One region of the Sphingobium sp. CFD-1 genome, then DNA from elsewhere that is predicted to be linked to it. Evidence: riboswitches for the same ligand, from Rfam matches in the RefSeq annotation. Region 1 holds a riboswitch; each other region holds the start of a gene.

Region 1 (5,370 bases):
GTTACGTCAATGCGCGGTCGGTCCAGCAGGGCGAGCGGCAGGATCTCGATCCCTATCACCCGTTCGGACGCCATGTCCCACAGCGGTTTGGCGCCCAGCAGGTGCAGCGCCATGGCAAATTCCTCTCCCGCCGTGCGCATCGTTGCCGAGCCCCAGAGATCGACCAGCAGCCCGCGCGGATAGTCGCCATGATCCTGCAAGTGCCGCCGGATCAGTTCCTCCGCCAGGCAAACCCCTTGCGCATAGGCGGCACGGGTCGGCACCGCGCGCGGGTCGATCGTGTAGAGGTTACGCCCCGTCGGCAGCACATCGCTGCGCCCGCGATAGGGTGAACCGGAAGGACCGGGCGCCACGCGCCTCCCGTCCAGCGCCGCCAGCAACCCGGCCCGTTCCGCCGCGCCATGCTCAGTCCGGCCAAAGACATGCAGCCCGTCGCCGAACTGGCTGGCCTTCACATCGCAGACGAAGCGGTCGATGCGCGTGATCGCCTCGACCAATGTGGTCGCGCTATCCAAGCCCAGCTCGGCCTCCAGGCCCAGCGCGCGCGCTTCCTCGCGAATGGCATCCTGGAGCCGGTCGCGGCGGGCCGGATCCAGCCCATCGGCATTGGAAAATTCATCGAGCAGAGCCTCGATGCGGGTAAGGCCCGCACCGCTGCCGGTCTGCGTCAGGGGTGGCGGGACGTGACCGATGGTGACCGCGCCGATGCGGCGCTTGGCCTGCGCCGCCTCGCCCGGGTCATTGACGATGAAGGGGTAGATCACCGGCATGGCGCCCACGAGCGCCTCCGGCCAGCACGCATCCGACAGGGCGACCGCCTTGCCGGGCAGCCACTCCAGCGTGCCGTGCGCGCCGATATGGACCAATGCGTCCACGCCCTGTTCGCGCAGCCACAGGTAGAAGGCGACATAAGCATGGCGCGGACAGCGCGAGAGGTCGTGATAATCCTCCGCGCGGCTGGCGCTGATACCCCGCTCGGGCTGCAAGGCGACGATGGCCTTGCCGGCCGCGACCGCGGGAAAGCAGAATGCGCCGTCCCACACCGCCGGATCGCTTTCCGGATCGCCCCAGGCAGCGGCAAGATCGGCGCGCAGCCCCTCGGGCAAGGCAGCCAGCGCCCTACGATAGTCGGCTAGAGGCCAGCGCAAGTGCTCGCACTGGAGCGCTGTCGGCAAATCCGCGCGGGGAAGCACCTGGTATCCCGCCTGCGCAAGGTCGGCCAGGATCGCCTCGGTGGAGGCAAAAGTGTCCAGCCCCACGGCATGGGCCATCTGGTAGGCCTTGCCGGGATATGTGGAGAGGGCAAGCGCCACGCGCCGATCGCCAAGAGGCTTTCGGGCCAGCGCGGTCCAGCCGGCCACGCGGGCGACGATCGCCTCGATCCGCTGCGGATCGGCGCGATGGAGGCTGCGGGAAAATTCCAGCGCGGGATCGCGCGTCCCCGCTTCCTTGAAACTGGCGACACCGGCAAAGACGCGGCCATCCAGTTCGGGCAACACGACATGCATCGCGAGATCGGCGGGCGACAGCCCACGCGCTGCGCCTGCCCAGGCGGCGCGGCCCGATGTGGCGAGCGCCAGTTGGAACACGGGCACGCCCGCGCCGTCGAGCGGCGTGTCGATCCCATCGCCGCGGGCAGAGAAGGCGGTGGCGTTGATGATGGCGACCGGAGCAAGGGCACGGACCCAATGATCGACCTGGCCGCGCACCAGAGGCGCCTTCAGCGACGGGACGAAAATCGACAATGTGTCGAACCCCCGCTGCTCGAACGCGGCGTGAAGGGCGGCGAAGGGGTCCAGATCGTGGGCCGCCAGGTAGGAGCGATAGAATACCAGCAATACGAGGGGCCGGCCCGAATCGCGCGCGAAGGCTTCCGGGCAGACGACGCCATGTTCGGGATGCCAGCCGCCCGCTTCCGGCAATGCTTCGCTGGCCGACGCGGGCAAATCGACCAGCCGCGCGGCCCGCGCCAGTTCGACCAGCGCCGCCCGTGCCGCTCGCTCGCCGCCGGTATCGCACAGCCGCGCAAGCTCTCGCAGGACAGGCACGGGCAAGGTCGATACCGCATCCAGGCGTTCGTCGGGCCGACCGTCTCCAGGCAGGACGGCCAGCGCGATCCGATGCTCGCGGGCCAACGCCTCGACCTGCTGCAGTCCGTAGCTCCAATAAGGCATGCCGCCGATCAGCCGTATCAGGATCGCCTTGGCGCCGGACAGCGTGCGCTCGACATAAGTATCGACCGACAAGGGATGCATGAGCGCCGACAGATTGGCGAGCCTGAGCGAGGGTACATCTTCATTGACTGCGCGCGCGCCGTGCCATGCGGCCGCGAATGCTCCCAGGTCGCTGTCCGAAAAGGACAGCACCACCAGATCCGCAGGCTGCTGCCCCAGATCCTGCGGGACGGCAGTTTCCTCCATCCCATGGGTTTCGCGGAAGATGACGTGCATCGGCGGCGTTCAGCCTTCCAGCACCGCGCGCAGGACGCCATGATCAATAGCGTCATGCTCGGCGATGGCGACCAGCGTGGTGCGACGCGGCTCGTCCGGCCGCCACGGGCGATCGTAGTGATGACGCACCCGCGCACCCACGGCCTGCACCAGCAGGCGCATCGGCTTGCCGGTCACGGCGGCATAGCCCTTCACCCGCAGGATCCGGTGATCGCGCGCCAGCGTTTCGATCCGGTCCACGAGGTCGGCCGGATCGGCGATCTCACTGAGCGCGATCACCGTGCTGTTGAAATCCTCGTGCTCATGCTCGTCTTCGCCGTCGTGGTGCGAGGGGCGCGCGGCGATATCGTCCTCGGCGGCGGCTCCGAGGCCCAGGATCACACGCGGATCGACCACGCCTTCGGTGAGTTCGATCACCGGCACCGGACGCGGCGCTTCTCGTAGGATTACGGCGCGCGCGGCAGCCACGCCTTCGGGTCCGGCCAGATCGACCTTGGTGAGCAAAACCATGTCGGCGCAGGCCAGTTGATCCTCGAACACCTCCGACAGCGGTGTCTCATGATCGACGCTCGGATCGGCGGCGCGCTGCGCATCCAGCGCGGCTACGTCGGGTGCAAACCGACCGGCAGCGACAGCCTCGGCATCGGCCAGGGCCAGCACGCCATCGACGGTGATCCGGCTGCGGATCGCCGGCCAGTCGAACGCCTTGAGCAGCGGCTTGGGGAGCGCCAGGCCCGATGTCTCGATCAGGATGTGATCCGGGCGCGGATCGAGCGCGAGCAGCTTTTCGACAGTGGGAATGAAATCGTCCGCCACGGTGCAGCAGATGCAGCCATTGGCCAGTTCGATGATGTTTTCAGCCGGGCAATCGGGAATGGCGCAGGCTTGGAGAATGTCGCCATCCACGCCCAGCGTGCCGAATTCGTTGACCACCACCGCCAACCTGCGGCGGCCCGCATTGCGGATCAAGTGGCTGATGAGCGTGGTTTTCCCCGCGCCCAGAAAGCCGGTAACGATGGTGACCGGCACCTTGGAAACATCGGACTTGGACAGGTCGGACACAGTCAACTTCCCCGCGCGCCGGAGCGAGAAAAGCGGGGGCTTGCCGGACATATCCGGTCGGAGCGCGACGACGGGCGGGCGCGACAAGGCGCCCGTGACCACGCAACCCGTGCAGCCCCAGCCGCACAGCTTCGTCGCTCAGACGGAGAGTTACCGTGCCGTGACCATCCCCTGGATCAGGCAAGAGCGACCGGTGCGCCGGCAGGTCTCCTGGCTCGCGGGTCACAGCTTGATGCACGCCTTCCCAGACTGCGTGCATACGCTGTCCAGTGGCCGCTCCTGCATTCAGGAGCATGTGCATCGCGCTATCCGCTTACAGTTGCAGGGACAGCCGCGGATTTGGAAGCAAGCTTCCTCACCGCATTCCCGATTAAGTCCCTTTCGGGACACCGGCGCGATCATCGAAGGGCGGAATCAACCGACCCTTCGCCGCCCGCCCTAACCGAAAATGGGAGCCAAGCCAATTGATGTCGTTGCTGTATCTTCTTCGCGCCACCGACGTATCTCTGCCGGGTGGGCTGCCAGATGCTCGATCGCATCGCATGGATAAGTCCAGAGCGAGATCTCGGTTGTGCCTTTTCTGATCCTGGAGACCCCCGATCGCGGCAAGCGTCCGTCTTTGGCCCACCGTATCCGCTCGCGGGATGTGATGCCGAGAATATTCTCCACTTGCCGTTGGCTGATGGGCTTGTGCGCTATCCGGAAAAGGCGTTCGCGTATGTCGTCGGCGAGAGCTTCAGCAACCTTTCGTGAAGCCGGATCAAAAACGCAGCTCAGGCTCGACTTTAAGAAAGCTCCGGCAGAGCGCTTCATCAACATCCGGATCGCTGCATCGCGTTCACCGTAGTGTACGCGAAGTCCCAGCGGCATGTGGACATCGAGATCGATTGAGACAGTGCAAGCCTGCTTGTCATACCGAAGCATGATGCATCGATTCACACGGGCACGGTCAGGCAACGACCGCAACCTCGATCTCGTCGAAGCGCTTCCAGCGATAGATCGCGAAGCTTGCAAGCCAGCAGAGCACGAACAGGCCGATGATGGCGAAGCCGAGGCTGTTGAAGTTCTCTCCCAATTTCGCGGCAAGGTTCCATGGCCACCCCGTCAATCCGAGTTTGTCGCCGATCAGGGCGAGCGTCTCGATTCCGCCGATAACGATTGCCACGATGGCCGAGATCAGGGTGATGGTGATGTTGTAGTAGAGCTTGCGGATCGGTTTCACGAAGGCCCACTCATAAGCGCCCAGCATCACCACGCCGTCAGCGGTATCGATCAGCGCCATACCGACCGCGAACAGCGCAGGCAGGACCAAGATCGTGCCGATCGACAGGCCGTTGGCGGCCTGGCTGGCCGACATGCCCAGAATGGCGACTTCGGTGGCGGTATCGAATCCGAGCCCGAACAGAAATCCCAGCGGGGCCATGTGCCAGCTTTTGTTGACCAGGCGGAACATCGGCCTGAACAGCCTTGCAAGCAATCCGCGCGACCCCATCAGCAGATCGAGATCGTCTTCGACATAGTCGCCGCCAGTGCGGACATGGGCGAAGGTACGCCAAACGGAGCGCAGGATTAGAAGGTTCATGCCTGCAATCGTGAACAGGAATAGCGCGGAAACTGCGGTCGCCACTACCCCGCCAATCTCCTTGAACGCGGCAAACTCAGCCAGCGCGCTGGTCGTCAGCGCTATGGCGATTGACGCTATGGCAATGATCCCCGAATGCCCGATCGCAAACCAGAAGCCGACCGCAACCGGGCGCTGGCCATCCTGCATCAGCTTGCGGGTCACATTGTCGATGGCGGCAATATGATCGGCATCGACCGCGTGACGCAGACCCAGCCCCCAGGCCAGCAAGGCGGT
Region 2 (5,370 bases), 1.0 Mb from region 1:
ACCAACCTTGCCGGCAAGCTGGGGAAGCCTGCTCTGGCGCAGATTCCCCTTGAGCAGATGATCGCCGCACGCCCCGACTGGCTGATCGTCGAAAGCGGCAGCGAACAGGTGGTCGATCAGGGGACGGAGATGCTGCACCATCCGATCCTGAAAGACATCCCCCGCATCCGCGTGCCGCAGGCGTGGACGGTCTGCGGCGGCCCCGCCTATGTGCTGGCCGCGCGCAGCATCGTGGCGCAGATCAACGCCGCGCCCCGCCGCCGATAGGGGACGGACGCTCACGCCCGTCCCTTTTCAGCGCGATCAGAAGCGGACACGCACGCCGCCATAGGCCGACCGGCCATAGACCCCATAGCCATAGGCCGTGGCGTATTCCTGATCCGACAGATTGTCGATCCGGCCATATATCTCCAGATGCTCGCCGATCGGGAAGGATGCGCGCAGGCCGACAATGGCATAGCCGTCCAGTTGCACCCTGTTCCGGCCCGCGTCCAGGTCGAAACTGTCGCCCACCATGGTGATCGTCGCGCCGGTGCTGAGGCCGAAGGGCCACGCATAATCCGCCGACACGCTGACCGCATTGGCGGCGCGGCGCAGCAGGCGCTTGCCTTCATCCACGCTGCCAGGCGACCGGTCTCGCGCGTCGATATAGCTATATGAACCGGTGAGAGTGAGCGCATCGACCGGCTTCAATGTCAGCGTCGCCTCCACACCCTTGGCGCGGGTGCGGTCGAGATTGCCATAGAGGAAGCTGTTATTGTCATAGTTGATCTGGTTACGCGTATCGCGGCGGAAAGCGGTGACCGACAGCATCGCCCGCCCATCGTCCAGGCTCTGGTCAAAGCCGATATCGTAGCTTTTGGACCTTTCCGGCTTCAGATCCGCGTTGCCGCTGAACATATCGTAAAGCTGATAGAGGGAAGGCGCCTTGAACCCTTCGCCATAGCTCAGGCGGAAATTGGTCGCGCCATGGTTGGGTGTATAATTGGCGTTCGCGCCAAAGGTTGTCGCGCCGCCAAACTGGCTGTGATCGTCATGACGCACGCCGCCGGTGACAGACAGCCCCGCGACCGGCTTCACGATGGCCAGGGCATAGACGCTGTCGATATTCGCCTTCGCACTGGATGTGTCGCCGAAGCCGAAGAAATCATAATCGGGCCGCTCATGCTCATAGCCGAAGACCAGCTTCGCCTGATCGACCGGCGCATAGACGCCTTCATATTCGAAGCGCAGGTTGGTGCCGCTATAGCCATAGTCGGGGTCCGTGCCGCGCACGAAATAATAGTCGCGGTCGTTGCGGAACCAGGTGACCGCCGCCCGATTGGTCAGCTTGCCGTCGAGCAGAGCGAGATTGATGCCGGCATAGCCGACATATTGGTCCGATTTGCTGATGTCAGCGCTGTCGGCGGGTGCGCCGAAGAAGCTGTCATAATCGAGATCGGCATGAATATAATAGCCGCGCAGGTCGAGGCTGAGCGTATCGGTGAAACTGAGCTTGAGCTTCGCATTGGCGGCAATGTTCTTGTAGCCGTCCTTTTCCGTGGCGCCAAAGGAGCGCGCTGCCGAGGAAATGCCATCGGTACGGAAATAAGCCATGCCCACGCCGCCCGAAGCGATGCCGCTGGTGCCAGACACATCGGCCTTGGCGTTCAGCGTATCGCTATAACCATAATCGACCGAGGCATTGGCGGCATAGCCTTCAGCGGGCGTACCCGTCATCACATTGACCACGCCGCCAATCGCCTGACTGCCATAGACGACAGAGTTGGAACCGCGCAGCACTTCGATCCGGCGGATATTACCGACCAGCAGATGGCCGAAATCATAGCCGTCGCCAATTCCGCTGGGATCATTGACCTTCACGCCGTCGATCAGCACCAGCGTCTGCGTTGTTTCCGCGCCGCGCAGCGACACGCCCGTCGCCGCGCCGGTCGTGCCCGAGCGATTGAAACGCACACCCGGCGTCGTCATCAGCAAATCCGTCACATCGACCGCCTGCCGCGTGCGGATGGTGTCGGCGTCGATCACGCTGATCGCCTGTCCCACCTCGTCCCGCGGCTGTTCAATGCCCGATGCGGTGACGACAATATCGTCATCCTGCGCCAACGCAGGCGTGGCCGCCAGCAATGCCATGAGCGGCAATCCCGATTTCAACATTTTTTCGTCTCTTCCCTGAGCGTCCTTGCGACTTTCAAGGCCGGGGACTCCGCGCGCGCGGTCGACACGCGCGACAGGCCGACGCCGGTTCCCGCCACGCGCACCGATGCGGCCCCGGCCGCTTGGCAGCGTCGCTCAGACGGAAAACCGTGCCATGGCCTATCCCTGGACCAGGGCAAGAGCGACCGGGCGCTGGCAGGTCTCCTGGCTCGCGGGTCATAGCAGCGATGCGCCAGCCTTCCCGGACATGCGTCCAGTGGCCGGTCCCCTTCCCGCCCCTTTGCAGGAATGTGGGACCAATACGCATCGCGCTCACCGCTTACAGTTGCAGGGACAGCCGCGGAATAAGAGGGCGAACCCTCCGCACCGCATTCCCTTTTCAGCCCCGTGGGGCACCAGCGCGATCATGTCCGCCGCGCTTGAAGCGCCCCGGACGCCGCCGCCCATAGGGCAAGCCGTTCCTTATGCCAAGCGAATCAAGTGAGAGGCCAAAGGAAATGGCGGATTTGGGTGGATTGCGGACTGTCCGCCATTCCCATCTCCGTTCGCCTTGCGCGAAGGTGGGTTGTCCGCAAATGGCCGCAGCCTGCCGCCCCAATATGCGGCCGCCAGAACCCGGTCAGGGCGTTTCGGTCGGCACGACTTTGGGTGCGGGCACGTCTTCCTTCGCGCTCAGCACCGCGGCGGGCGGTCCCTTTTCAATCGCGGCAACAAGCGGGCCCACGCCCGCGCAATCGGCGCGGCACAGCTTTTGCGCCTGCGCCAGATTTTCCTTGGCCTTGGCGATGGCGCCCTTTTCCACCATGGCTTCGCCCTGACCCACCAGCGCACCGACATCCGCCGGGTCCAGCAGCAACGCTTCATTGTACAGGCGGATGGCCTTGCCCTGCAGCCCCTGCGCCCGCGCCACCTGCGCCAGTTCGATATAAGCGGCGCGATTGCGCGGATCGACGGCCAGCGCGCTTTCCAGCGCATCGTTCGCGCCTTCCAGATTGCCCGCCTTGCGCGCGGTTTCGCCCGCACGCTGCCATTCAATCGAGCGCGGATCGATCTGCGCGTCGGGCCGCTGGGTCATGCCCGCGCTGGATACGGTCGTCAGCACGACGGCAAGGGCAATCGAGGCAGGGGTAAAACGCATCAATGTCTCCAGCCATGTTTCAGGCGTTGCTTCCGGCCAAGTGTCGCCATTTTGCGGGCGCTTGTCCATTGTCTCTTTCATGGCCCGCGGCGCAGCCGGGCGAAGTAGAAACCGTCCGTCCCGTCATGCCCCGGCGTCAGCAGCCAACCCGGACCGTGCGCCCGCCCCAATGGCAAGTCGATGGCGTCCGCGATCCAGCCATCATGCCGTTGCAGGAATGTCTCCACCTGACCCCGCCCCTCCCTGTCCGTCAGCGCACAGGTGGCATAGACCAGCGCGCCGCCCGGCGCCAGCAGCGGCGCGGCGAAATCGAGGATGCGGGCCTGTTCCTGCACCAGCCTGTCGAGCCGGGCGGGAGTCAGTCGCCAGCGCGCCTCCGGGTTGCGCCGCCATGTGCCCGTGCCGGAACAGGGCGCATCGACCAACACGGCATCGGCCCGGCCATGCAGGCTTTCCAGCGCGCGCGCTTCATGCCCCTGATCGAGCAGGAGCGTCTGGATGAATGTCGCGCCTGCGCGCTCGGCGCGGGGAGACAGGCGGGCAAGGCGGGAGCGGATGGTGTCGGCGGCGATCAGCGTGCCCTTGCCCTCCATGGCGGCGGCCAGCGCCAGCGTCTTTCCGCCCGCGCCGGCGCACAGGTCGATGACCGTCTGGCCGGGCCGCGCCTCGCAAGCAATGGCGATAAGTTGGCTGCCCGCATCCTGCACTTCGACGAGACCACGCTGCCACGGCTCGCTCTTTTCGACTGGCGCGCCTTCGGGCAGGCGCAGCGCATCGGACACGCCGGGAACTGGCATCGCGTCGGGCAGGAGCGGCAGGGCATCCTCCAACGCGCCTCTCAGCCGGTTGACGCGCAAATCGACCGGCGCGCGGCCCAGCAACGCGTCCTGCTCCACAGGCGCGGCTAGCAAGGGGGCGATCCAAGCGGGGATGATGCCCGGCTCGGCGCCTGTTTCACTTGGCTCGATTGGCGCGGGAGCATGGACCGATCCGTCGAACAGGGCGGCGATCTCCGGGCGCTCATGGGCGATGCCGATCATGGCGGCGCGGCCGCTTTCCGGGCGTTCGGCGACGCGGCGGATCGCGTCATAGACATGATCGCGCACCGCCCGGCGGTCACGCGATCCGGCATAGCGCCGCTCCTTGAAATAGCGGGCGATCAGCGTGTCCGCCGCGGGCCCGCCATCGCGCGCGGAGGCGATGATGGCGTCGAGCAGTTCGATGGCGGCCTGAACGCGGGCGGAAGGCGTCATGCCGCGCCGTCCTCAGCGCGTCGGATAATTGGGCGCTTCCCGCGTGATCGTCACATCATGGACGTGGCTTTCCGACAGGCCGGCATTGGTGATCTGCACGAAGCGGGCGCGCTCCTGCAAATCCTTGATCGTGCGGCTGCCGGTATAGCCCATCGCCGCTTTCACACCGCCGACAAGCTGGTGGATCACGTCCTTGGCCGGGCCTTTGAAAGGCACCTGGCCTTCAATGCCTTCAGGCACCAGCTTCATCTGGTCCTTGATGTCCGCCTGGAAATAGCGGTCCGCGCTACCCCGCGCCATCGCGCCGACGCTGCCCATGCCGCGGTAACTCTTATAGGCGCGGCCCTGATAGAGGAAGGTTTCGCCCGGCGCTTCGGCCGTTCCGGCCAGCAGCGATCCCACCATGACGCAGCCCGCGCCCGCCGCCAGCGCCTTCGCCACGTCGCCCGACGTGCGAAGGCCGCCGTCGGCGATCACCGGCACGCCGTGCTTGGCGGCGGCTTCGGCGGAGTCCATGATGGCGGTGAGCTGCGGCACGCCGACGCCCGCGACGACGCGGGTGGTGCAGATGGAACCGGGACCGATGCCGACCTTCACGCAGTCCGCGCCCGCGCCGATCAGCGCGCGGGTCGCTTCGGCGGTGGCGACATTGCCCGCAACGACCTGAACATGGTTGGACATTTTTTTGACCGCTTCGACCGCGACCGCGACCTGCTTGCTGTGGCCGTGCGCGGTATCGATGACGATCAGGTCGCATTCGGCGTCGATCAAGGCTTCGGTGCGTTCGAGCCCCTTATCGCCCACCGTGGTCGCCGCGGCGAC
Region 3 (5,370 bases), 1.5 Mb from region 1:
GCGCTCAAATAATGCCATCGCATCGTCCGTCGCGATCAGCGTGAAAAGAGGACATGCGCCCATCGGCCGATAGCCGCAGCCGATCAATATTTCGTCCAGCCGCAGCCTTTCGCGGCGCAGGCGATTCCGCGTTGCGGCAATCCACTCATGATCGGCATAAGCGGCCGCGCCAATGGCGATGGCTGCGGCGGAAATGGGCCACGCACCAAGCTTTCGTCGCATCTGATCGACGATGGCTTCGGGCCCTAGCAGGAACCCCAGCCGCAGGCCTGCCAGCCCAAAGAATTTGCCGAAGGATCGAAAGATCAGCAATCGACGATGGTCGGCAATGTCGGGGGCCAGACTGTGCGTCGGATCGCTGTCGGCGAAGGCTTCGTCGACGATCAGCCATCCCTCTTCCGCGCGATTGTCTGCAAGGGCGAGCAGTGCATCGCGCGTCCAGTGGCGCCCATCAGGATTGTTGGGATTGGCAAGGATGAGGACGCCGCTTTCGGGATTGGACGGCGAGGCCGAGGAAATGGTGGACGATACTGGAAACATCTCTTCATGCGTGCGGTAGGTGGGGGCGAGATATTGCGCTTCCGGGCCGAGCAGGCTGCTCACGATACGCAGGCCCGTTTCGGTTCCGGGAAGCGCGCAAAGATGTCTGGGGTCCACGCCGAAATAGAGTGCGGCGGTTCTTTCCATCTCCAGCAGGTTGGCTTCGCAAGGAAGGCGGCGCCAATCGATCTCCATATCGTCCGGAACTGGCCATGCATGGGGATTGATGCCGGTCGACAGATCGATCCATGGCTGGCGACCTTCGCCGAACCGCGCTCGCGCCGCGGCCAGGCCGCCGCCATGCCATGTCCATCGATTCTTCATGACAGTTTCGATCCCACGATCAGGGTCATCAGAAGCGCGGTTTCAATCAATTCGATGCCGGCGCCATGGCCATCGCCGGAAATACCTCCGATCTGGCGCTTGATCCAGCAACCCCAGAGCGGGATGAAGACGGCGCCGGCGAGCAGGACGGGGAAGCGAAGGGATGCCAACAGCGCCACGCTTGACCATGCGAATATATCGAACGGGCGAATGGCTCCGCGAAATCGGGATGCCAGGCCCTCGTGAAGGGGAGGCAACCAAATCGTCCAGATCAGGGGACCGATGCGGGCGATGAAGGGAATGCAGATAAGTGTCATCAAGTTAATGACGCTCGCTTGCTGTAAAAGAGCGTGGATCAGCACCAGTTTGCTCAGCAGCAAAAGGCCTATGGCGATGACGCCGAAACTGCCGATATGAGGATCGCCCAGGACCGCCAGCATCCTGTCGCGATTTCCATGCGCCGCGCCACGCGCATCGACGATGTCGGCCAGTCCATCCAGATGGAGCCCGCCCGTCACCATGGCCCACAGAAGCAATCCGGAAAGCGCCCCGATCCATGGATCGATCAGGCTGCCTGCCCAAGCGCCCAGCGCGAGGATCGAACCCAATAGCAGGCCAACTGCGGGGAACCACCGCATGGCCGATGCGAATTCATTCGGCGTGACAGCGATGTGGGGTGCGGGCAGCCTCGTCAGGAATTGCACCGCGATGATGAGGCCTTTCAAGACTGCAATCCTGCAAGTCGGGGGAGGCAGCGGCCCTGTTTCCCCTTATGTTGTGACGGGATGATGATCGGGCTTCTGGATTTCATCGTGAACCTTCCGCAGCAGAAGACGTCCCTGCGGCGGACAGGGCGGGCTTTTCGGCCACGACATGTCCGCCACCTGGCGGTCTGGACTGTCGCTACGCGGGGGTGATCCCGTTCGCCCGGCACACCCTGTCCGCACGAAGAACGACTGCGGCGGGCCGGTCTCCTGGCTTGCGGGTCAGGGCCGGATGCGCCGCCTTCTCAGAATCCTGTGATCCCAATGGCTAGTGGCGCGCGGCTATCCGCTCACAGTTGCAGGGGCAGCTGAGGTTCCTCACCTCATTCCCGTATATCCCTTTTGGGGAACCTGTCGCGCGGCGCGAAATAGGAAAGTTAGGCTCCCGCGTCAATCGAGGCTCTCGCTCGAGAACCGACCCCTTGTTATCCAGCCGGGGCGGCGCGCTTGAGATCGACCGTGCGGAAGCCCAGATGCGACGCGGCGGAAAGCTCGTCCTGCGCGTGGCGGGCAGCGGGGCGGTAGCGGGCGCAATAATTGGGCGCACACAGAAAGGAACCGCCCTTTATGACCCGAACGCGGGCGTCGGGCTGGTCGGAGTCGAAGCTGGGATTTCCCGGCGCGCCTTCACCAATCAGCACGGGTTGATGGCTCGGCAGATACCAGCTTTGCGTCCATTCCCATGCATTGCCGATCATATCCCGCAGGCCGAAACCGTTGGCCCGGTAGCATCCGACCGGCGCGAGGCCGCGATGCCCGTCGAGGCCGGTGTTGGAGGCCGGAAATTCGCCCTGCCAGCTATTGGCGGCTTCGGGGCCGGGCTGTTCCCATCCGCTTGACTGTCCGCCATTGGCCGCGCGTTCGAACTGCTCTTCGGTGGGAAGCGAGCGTCCCGCCCAGCGGGCATAGGCGATTGCATCGGCATAGGCGACCTGCACCACCGGATAGTCGTTCCGTCCGGCAAGGTCACTTCCCGGTCCTTCGGGATGCCTCCAGTCGGCGCCTTTGACAATCCGCCACCATTGCTGGGGCGCGACCGGCCGTTCGCCCGGGCCGGGCGGTTGGAAGACAATAGAATCCCCCAACCCCTCGGCGACGGTTCGATAGCCCGTTTCCAGAACGAAGCGGGCGAATTGGGCGTTGGTGACTTCGTGCCGGTCGATCCAGAAACCGGGCACGTTCGCTTCATAGGCGGGGCGTTCCTCTGGGTAGCCCCGGTCATCCCCGATCTGCGCCTTGCCCGCTGGCACCCACGCCATGTCGTCGCTCTGGGTAGCGCACTGCGTGCCATAGGCTGGCTGGTCGATGGCCGCTGTCGAAAGGGGCAGCAGCGCCAATAAGGCGGCCGGGCCAAGTCTATGCGCGATACTCATGGTTGATAGATCCGTTGATCGGGCAGGATAACGCCGACATCCTTCGCATAGGCATCCCAGGCCGCGATCAGTTGCCGTTTGCGGTCGGGATGTTCCAGCGACAGGTCATGCGTTTCACCGGGATCTTCGGCCAGATTGAACAGCCGCCACTCTCCATCGCCGATGTCGGTGATTTTCCAGTCGCCCTGCCGCAGCGCGCGCGAGCCGAACAGTTCGGTCCCGATGCTGTCGCCCGGCGCATAGACCCGGTCGGCCGTTTCGCTCAGATAGGGCACCCAGCTCTTGCCGCGTATCGGCTCCACCTGCCGTCCGGCGAAGCTGCCCTGTGGATCGGGAACATGGGCAAGGTTCAGAAAGGTGGGCACCACATCCGCGACAGAGAGGAAAGCGTTGGCGATGCCCTGGCGCTTGAACCCCTTGTAGTTGATGAACGAAACCGTGCGCGTGCCGCCTTCCGCGGCATAGGCTTTCACCAGCCAGGAGGGCGCTGTTCCCGCCTGCGCCCAGCCGGGACCGTAGCCGACATAGCTGGTCGCCGCGCCGCGATTGTCGAAGCTGTTATCGGCTCCGGCCGCCAGCTTGCCGATCCCCGCCATTTCCGTCGCGGTCAGGTCCATCCCTTCCGCGCCATTGTCCGCCAGGAACAGGATGACGGTATTGTCATACTGGCCGGTGCGTTTCAGCTCCGCGATGACCCGTCCGACATTCTGGTCCAGCCGGTCGACCATCGCCGCATAGATTTCCATATCGCGCGATGCCACGCGCTTCTGCTCGGCCGTCAGGGAATCCCATCCGCCTTTACGCAGCACAGGCTCATGCGCGGCCACTGCCGGATCTAGCAGACCCAATTCTGCTTGCCGCTTCAAGCGTTGCGCGCGCAGCACTTCGAAGCCTGCATCATAACGGCCGCGATATTTGGCGATGTCTTCCTTGGGCGCCTGCAATGGCCAGTGCGGTGCGGTGAACGCAAGATAGGCGAAGAACGGCTTTTTCCCTTCCGTGCCCTTACCGCTGGTCTTCAGTTCCTCAATGAGCTTGGTCGCGAAATAGTCGGATGAATAGAAGCCGTCGGGCAGAGCGCTCAGCACCTTGCCGTCCTGGGTATAGGTATATCCCTTGGCGGGATCGGTTGATATTCCCCGGCCGAAATGATTATGGCCGCCCTGCAACAGTGCGAAGCTGTGCTGGAAACCGCGGGCGTGCGGGTCTTGTCCCGGCGTCACGCCCAGATGCCACTTGCCTGACAACAAGGTGCGGTAGCCGTTCGCCGACAGAAGCTCGGCGAGGGAGGCCACCTGCGGCCGCAAATAGCCCTCATGGCCCGGCTGGCCCTTCTGGTTGGGTGCCAGCAACTCGGCCATCGATCCGAGACCGGCGCGATGGTTGTCGGTGCCCGACAGCAGCATGGAACGCGTCGGCGAACAGGTCGGCGCGGTATGGAAACCGGTCAGCCGCAGCCCGGACGTCGCGATCGCATCCAGGTTCGGCGTCGCTATCTCACCCCCGAATGCTCCGATGTCGGAATAGCCGAGGTCATCGGCGACTATGACGAGGAAATTGGGCCGGCTGGAATTTTCCGCGGCGGCGGGTTGCGTCGCGACGATGGCGGCCAGCGCGGCGAGCAAGAGGCGAACGGACATGCGCTCTCCATTACAAAGGGTGGACCATTACAACGGGTGGACCATTGGAAAAAAGGCGGGCCGCGCCAGATGATGGGAGCGCGGCCCAGTGTATGGCCGGAGGGAGATACTATCCGGCGATGAGGAGGATCTTATTCGGCCGGCACCAGTTCGGGCTGCTGCTCCTTTTTCGTGGTGCGGCTGCGGTTGCCGTCGATCGCCACCGGCACGTCGCCGTTCACGGTAGCGCGGCGCAGGTGCCGGCGCTGGACGCCGAAGTCGGCGATGGCGCGGTGCTGGGTGGCGCGATTGTCCCAGATGGCGACGTCGCCCGCGCGCCAGCGCCAGCGTACCGTGTTCTCCGGCTTGGTGATGTGGTCTTGAAGGATGGAGAACAGCCGCTGCGAATCCGCGCTGTTGAGGCCGGCGAACTGCTTGACGAAATGGCCGAGCAGCAAGGTGCGCTCGCCCGATACCGGATGGACGCGAACGACCGGGTGCTCGGTTTCATAAACGGTCGAAGCGAAAACCTTGCTATATTCCTCCTGCCGCTGCTGGTCCTTGGCGCTCAGCGCATGGGCATAGTCATATTTGTTCGAATGAACCGCCCACAGACCGTCCACCAGCGTCTTGAGCGCTTCGGGCAAATCTTCATAAGCGGTGGCGGTGTTGGCCCACAGCGTATCGCCGCCAGCTTCGGGCACATGAAGCGCGCGGAGGATCGACGCCTTGGGATAGGCATCGACGAAG
Region 4 (5,370 bases), 520 kb from region 1:
GCTGAAGGCGATGGCGAGAGCTGCCAACGACAGTCCGATTGCTGCAAAAAAAGCTGCGGTACGAAAGCCGACCGTTTCATGCAGGCCCACCGCTGGCGGCGTCGGTGGATATTTGAGCGCGGGCACCAGGGCGACGGCAAAAAATGCCGCGATGGCGAGCAACAGGGACAGGGTGCGTGGCCCGATCATGCCGATACGGCCGTAGGCGGCAGCGAAGACGAGTGAGAAAATACCCCCTACTGCCGCGCCGTAAAGCGTTATCGCCGTCAGGAGGCCCAGGCCTTTCTGTGTCGCGCGGCTGACCAACTCAGCTTCTTCCGGCACGCTCATGCTCGCCATGTCCGCATGCGCCATATGTTCGTGGGCAGTTGCGAACCCTATGGCCAGATCGATCGATGGCTCAGCGAAGGCGCGGGCGAACAGGGTGACAAGCACGGCTGCGATGATTCCCGCGATCATGCCGCGGATGAGAAGGCTTCTGCTCATGACGAATTCCGCCTCAAAGCGATGCCCAGGCGATCGGAATCGATCGCTGATCGGGAAATCGCGGTAAAATAGGGAATAGATGCGGCCGATCTGATGCAGTCGGATCGCAAACCGCTCTAGTGGCAGGGGAAGCCCAAAAGATGCCGACCGTCATGCACGAATTCGTGCACATACATACCCTTGAACAACGAAAAGGCGCCTTGTTCGGTGCTGACGAAATAGAGGAAGATCAGCGCCAGCAGCGTACCGAATATCGCCCAGGGCAGGATTTCGCGCAGTGGTATGGTGCTGCCGCCCTGCAGGGGGATGAAGATGTCTTCGGCAAATAGCGTCGTGGTGGCCATGATGATGCTCCTTTCGGGATTTTCGCGTCCCGCCGGTGTCCGTTCGCCCGAGGAAGGTCTGACTTTCACCCGCCCCCTCTCGACAGAGATAGGCAGCGGACGATAACAGTGGCGCGACCGTGCCGGAATCTCACCGGCTTCTTCCTCGACCTTGCCCGCACGACATAGGATGGAACCGGGCGCAGCGTCAACGTCTCCCGGGAGGATCGACTGATCAAGCGCCTGAACCTGCTCTGCCACGCGGCGACGCCATCTATGCGCGAAGGCGGTTTTCCGGCGCCCGGCGAAGCCGTCGATGAAGGAGGATCGCGCGCGACCGCTGGATTGCGCCTGCCCCGCCCAACCCCCAGGACTATCGTCACGAGTCCGATGGCTGCGGCGCAACAGACGGCCGATCTTTTGGGAGTGGCCGCGCAGGTCGAGCCGGCACTGCGGGACATCGATCATGGCGACTGGGCGGGACGCAGCTTCGCGGACATTCACGCGCGTGATCCAGGCGCCTTCGCTCGCTGGCTTGCCGATCCGGCACCCGGCGCGCCGGGCGGCGAAACGATGGCAATGCTTTTGTCGAGGGTCGGAGCATGGATGGATGGCATCGACGGGGATGTGCTCGCGATCACCCATCCCATGGTCATCAGGGCCGCGATCGGCGTTGCGCTCGACCTGCCGCAGCAGGCATTATTGCGAATAGACATCGCGCCGCTTTCCAGTGTCACCCTGTCGTTCAACCGTGGCTGGCGGCTTCAGGCACTCCGCCCCCTTTGACTGTCCGTATCCGTGGCGCTTGCGATCCGCCTGCATCTGGCATATTGGCTGCGCGTCCTTGCGGAAGGCTCCGGCTGGAATCGGGGACAATGATCGCGCTGGTGGCCTTGTGAGAGGCCTTAAAAGGGAATGCGGTGCGGATGGATGCATCCATCCAATGCCGCGGCTGTCCCTGCAACTGTAAGTGGCGAGTGCGATGTACATGTGCGGACGGACATAACGACCCGAACCGCCAGCCACTGGGCCGGACGCTAAGTCATGCGAGGCCTGGGAAGGCCGTGCATCAAGCGATGACCCATGAGCCAGGAGACCTGCCGGCGTCTGGTCGCTCTTGCCCTGGCCCAGGGGATGGCCGTGGCACGGTGAACTCCGTCTGAGCGACGAACGCGCGGCAGGGGCCGCATCGGAGACGTGCGTCGGCCGCCCATTGGCGTCCGGTCGCCGCGCGTGCCGACCGTTCGTGAACGGCACGCCCCTGTCCAACGTCGATTGGACGCCGACGGGGGACTGTCTTGAACCATATCATCCTATCGCGGCTGGCTTTTGCCGCCGTTCTTTCTTTCACCGCGACACCGGCGCAGGCCGAAACCAGCGACGATGCGGACGGCATCGTCGTTACTGGCAAGAGCCTGGAAGAGCTGCTGCCCCAGCAACTGTCCCGCTATGGCAGCGATATCGAGACTGTTACGGACAAGCAGGTGCGCGACGGCGGATATGTCGATGTTGCGCGCGCGCTGCAGACGGTGCCGGGTCTCTATATCATGCCGGGTTCCGGGCCGTTCAGCTATGTCGATATCTCACTCCAGGGGTCGCGCACGCAGGACGTGCTGTGGACGGCCGACGGCATCCGCCTGAACAACCGGCTTTATGGCAGCACCTCGCCCAACGACACGCTGCCCGCCAGCATGATCGAGCGCATCGAGGTGCTGAAGGGTGGCGAGAGCCTCTTCTACGGCACGCAGGCGGCGGCTGGTGTCATCAATGTCGTGACGCGCAGCTTCACCGATTCCTTCAACGGACAGGTGAATGGCAGCGTCGACAGTCGCTCCGGCGTCAATCTCGACGGCTATGCGCGGGGCAGCATCGGCGATCACAAGTTCGTGGTCTATGCCTCCCGCAACCAGGCGGAAGGGTATCGCCCCTACAGCGTCATGCAGCCCAGCGCGACCGACCGGAAGCGCGGCTATCGCCTGTGGTCGGTAGGCGGCAAATATCAGTTCGATTTCACGCCAGACCTGCGTCTCAACCTGCAATATCAGCACACGGAAGCGAAACTCGACAATCTGAGCGCCTCGCGCGTCAACACAAGCCGCAACGACCGCAATGAAGAGATTGCGAGCGCTCGCCTCGATTATACCGGAAGCGACACGATCCAGTTCTTCCTCAAGGGCTATTTTCACGACTGGAAGACGGCCTATGTCCAGATACTCAATCCTATTCCAGCCGGACCGCCGATCGTGGTTTATCCGGCTGGCACCTTCTGGGGCTATCAGGACTATGGCGGCAGCGCGGTCGTAAAACTGCATCCGCACCGCGGCCTTGAATATCTGATCGGCTATGATTTCCAGAATTTCAACGGCCGCGACGACGTGTTGCTGATCGGCAAGATCAGCGAACAGGTGCATGCCGGCATCCTTCAGGTCCGTACCACCGATGAAATCAGTGACCGAGGCCGGATCGCGGCTGGAGCGCGCTATAATGAAAGCGGCGGTGCGAAGAAGACGATCTGGAACGTCAGCGGCCGTTTCGACATCAGCGACACCCTCTATGTCGAGGGCATTGGCGGCACATCCTTCATCCTGCCTGATGCATCGTCGCTCTATGGCATCGACCCGTGCTGTGAGATCGGCAATCCGAACCTGAGGCCGGAGCAGAGCCTGAACATCAATCTGACCGTAGGTGGAGTTTTTCCGCTGGCGGGTGGTGCGCTCAACTGGAAGACGACCTATTTCCAGCGCAGGATCACCAACCTCATCGACACATATTATGGTGATCCAGCCTTTCCCAATGGCACGTTCATCAATGTCGATACCCGCGTGAAGGTGCGCGGCGCCGAGTTCCAGATCGACGCGACGCTGGCGCAGGCCTGGCATATCAATGCGAGCTATACCTATACCCGGGCTCGCGACGGAGGTTCGACAACCCAGCGCGACAGAACGCCCCGGCAATATGCCAAGGGCGCTATTGCCTATGCGCCGGAAGACTTGCCCTTCGGTGCCAATGTCGCGGTGAACTGGGTCGGCGACGCCTATTCCTCGCCCTTTGGCTTCCCGCGCCAGAACTATGGCAATTACACGACCCTCGACATCGGCGCGCATCTTTATGTCGACGGCGCGGCGCGGCGGCATCGCTTCGGCGTGAATGTGGAAAACGCCACCGGCAAAGAATATGCGACGCGCGGTTTGGGATCGGCTCCCGCCGATGCGGGCGGGCGCTTTCTTTATTTCCTGCGCGGCGTGCCCCGGACGCTCCGGGTCAGTTACGGCCTGAGTTTCTGACGCTGTAATGCTCCGCTCGTTTCTCTTCCTCCATCGCTGGTCCCGCTTATTGCGGGGCAGCGGCGTCCCGCCACTTCCCGCTGCGGTAACCTTTGTCACAGGGATGGCGTTCGCAAGGCCGGGCGCAATTCCCGGGCCGAGCGCGGCAGGAGGAGACGCGAGCGGCAAATCCACCGTCACCCATGCCCCCATCCAACAAGGAGCGAATGCTTGAGCAAGATACCCACCACGGTGATCACCGGTTTTCTGGGCGCGGGCAAGACCACGCTCATCCACCATCTCCTCCAGAATGCGAAGGGCCGCAGGCTGGCGCTGATCGTCAATGAGTTTGGCGATGTCGGGGTCGATGGCGAATTGCTGCGCGGCTGCAATGAGGAAGCCTGCCCCGAAGACGACATCGTGGAACTGGCCAATGGCTGCATCTGCTGCACCGTCGCCGACGATTTTCTTCCGACCATGCAAAAGCTGCTCGACCGGCCCAGCCCGCCCGAACATATCATCATCGAAACATCGGGTCTCGCATTGCCCAAGCCGCTGGTGAAGGCTTTCCAATGGCCCGACATCCGAACTCGCGCGACCGTGGACGGCGTGGTGGCGCTCATCGACGCCGATGCCGTCGCCGCTGGCCGGTTCGCGACCGACGAAGCGGCACTGGCCCTCGCCCGCGCTGCCGATCCGTCACTCGATCATGACAGCCCGCTGGAGGAACTGTACGAGGATCAACTCGCCTGCGCCGATCTCGTCATTCTCAACAAATCCGACCTGGTCGATGACGATACGCTGAGCCGGATCGAGAGCGATATATCGTGCGACACCCGCGACGGCGTGAAGATCGTGCGGGCCGATCATGGCGCGGTCGATGCCAGCATATTGCTCGGACTGTTCGCTGGCGCCGAGAATGATCTGGAGGCCCGTCCATCGCATCACGATGCCGAGCCGGACCACGATCATGACGATTTCGATAGCTTCGTCGTCAGGGGCGGCGAGGTCGCCAGCATCGATCCGCTTCTCGCGGCCATGACGCCCCTGATCGCAGCTCACGACATCCTGCGCGTCAAGGGCATTATCGCGATTGAAGGCCGTCCGGCACGGATGGTGATCCAGGCGGTAGGCCCGCGTATTCAGCACCATTTCGACCGCGCGTGGAAGTCCGAAGAGGCGCGCATCTCGCAACTGGTCGTGATCGGCCAGAAGGGCCTCGACCAAGCCGCCATCGAAAACGCTCTGACGGCGGTGCTCCTCTGATGCACCTGCTGGCCGCCACGCCGGGAAGCGTC

What was found. A riboswitch is a leader RNA that binds a small molecule or an ion and turns the genes downstream of it on or off. The one in region 1 is predicted to bind cobalamin.
Region 2: linked by a shared signal. The riboswitch ahead of LDB26_RS13900 (TonB-dependent siderophore receptor) and the one ahead of cobW (cobalamin biosynthesis protein CobW) in region 1 are both predicted to bind cobalamin.
Region 3: linked by a shared signal. The riboswitch ahead of LDB26_RS07225 (adenosylcobinamide-GDP ribazoletransferase) and the one ahead of cobW (cobalamin biosynthesis protein CobW) in region 1 are both predicted to bind cobalamin.
Region 4: linked by a shared signal. The riboswitch ahead of LDB26_RS16395 (TonB-dependent receptor plug domain-containing protein) and the one ahead of cobW (cobalamin biosynthesis protein CobW) in region 1 are both predicted to bind cobalamin.

Annotation. Positions count from the first base shown of each region.
Region 1 covers NZ_CP084398.1:3,777,382-3,782,751, reverse strand. The annotation lists gene cobN (cobaltochelatase subunit CobN) at 1-2,450, opposite strand, end outside; gene cobW (cobalamin biosynthesis protein CobW) at 2,460-3,512, opposite strand; cobalamin riboswitch at 3,695-3,921, opposite strand; gene LDB26_RS18940 (HoxN/HupN/NixA family nickel/cobalt transporter) at 4,462-5,370, opposite strand, start outside.
Region 2 covers NZ_CP084398.1:2,759,091-2,764,460, forward strand. The annotation lists gene LDB26_RS13895 (ABC transporter substrate-binding protein) at 1-267, shown strand, start outside; gene LDB26_RS13900 (TonB-dependent siderophore receptor) at 304-2,157, opposite strand; cobalamin riboswitch at 2,334-2,572, opposite strand; gene LDB26_RS13905 (tetratricopeptide repeat protein) at 2,777-3,295, opposite strand; gene LDB26_RS13910 (RsmB/NOP family class I SAM-dependent RNA methyltransferase) at 3,373-4,548, opposite strand; gene guaB (IMP dehydrogenase) at 4,561-5,370, opposite strand, start outside.
Region 3 covers NZ_CP084398.1:1,389,951-1,395,320, forward strand. The annotation lists gene LDB26_RS07220 (aminotransferase class I/II-fold pyridoxal phosphate-dependent enzyme) at 1-864, opposite strand, end outside; gene LDB26_RS07225 (adenosylcobinamide-GDP ribazoletransferase) at 861-1,589, opposite strand; cobalamin riboswitch at 1,811-1,998, opposite strand; gene LDB26_RS07230 (formylglycine-generating enzyme family protein) at 2,054-3,001, opposite strand; gene LDB26_RS07235 (arylsulfatase) at 2,998-4,641, opposite strand; gene LDB26_RS07240 (TauD/TfdA family dioxygenase) at 4,773-5,370, opposite strand, start outside.
Region 4 covers NZ_CP084398.1:3,259,290-3,264,659, reverse strand. The annotation lists gene LDB26_RS16415 (CbtA family protein) at 1-435, opposite strand, end outside; gene LDB26_RS16410 (hypothetical protein) at 346-558, shown strand; gene LDB26_RS16405 (CbtB domain-containing protein) at 603-830, opposite strand; cobalamin riboswitch at 862-1,025, opposite strand; gene LDB26_RS16400 (histidine phosphatase family protein) at 1,086-1,595, shown strand; cobalamin riboswitch at 1,678-1,929, shown strand; gene LDB26_RS16395 (TonB-dependent receptor plug domain-containing protein) at 2,117-4,093, shown strand; gene cobW (cobalamin biosynthesis protein CobW) at 4,304-5,338, shown strand; gene cobN (cobaltochelatase subunit CobN) at 5,338-5,370, shown strand, end outside.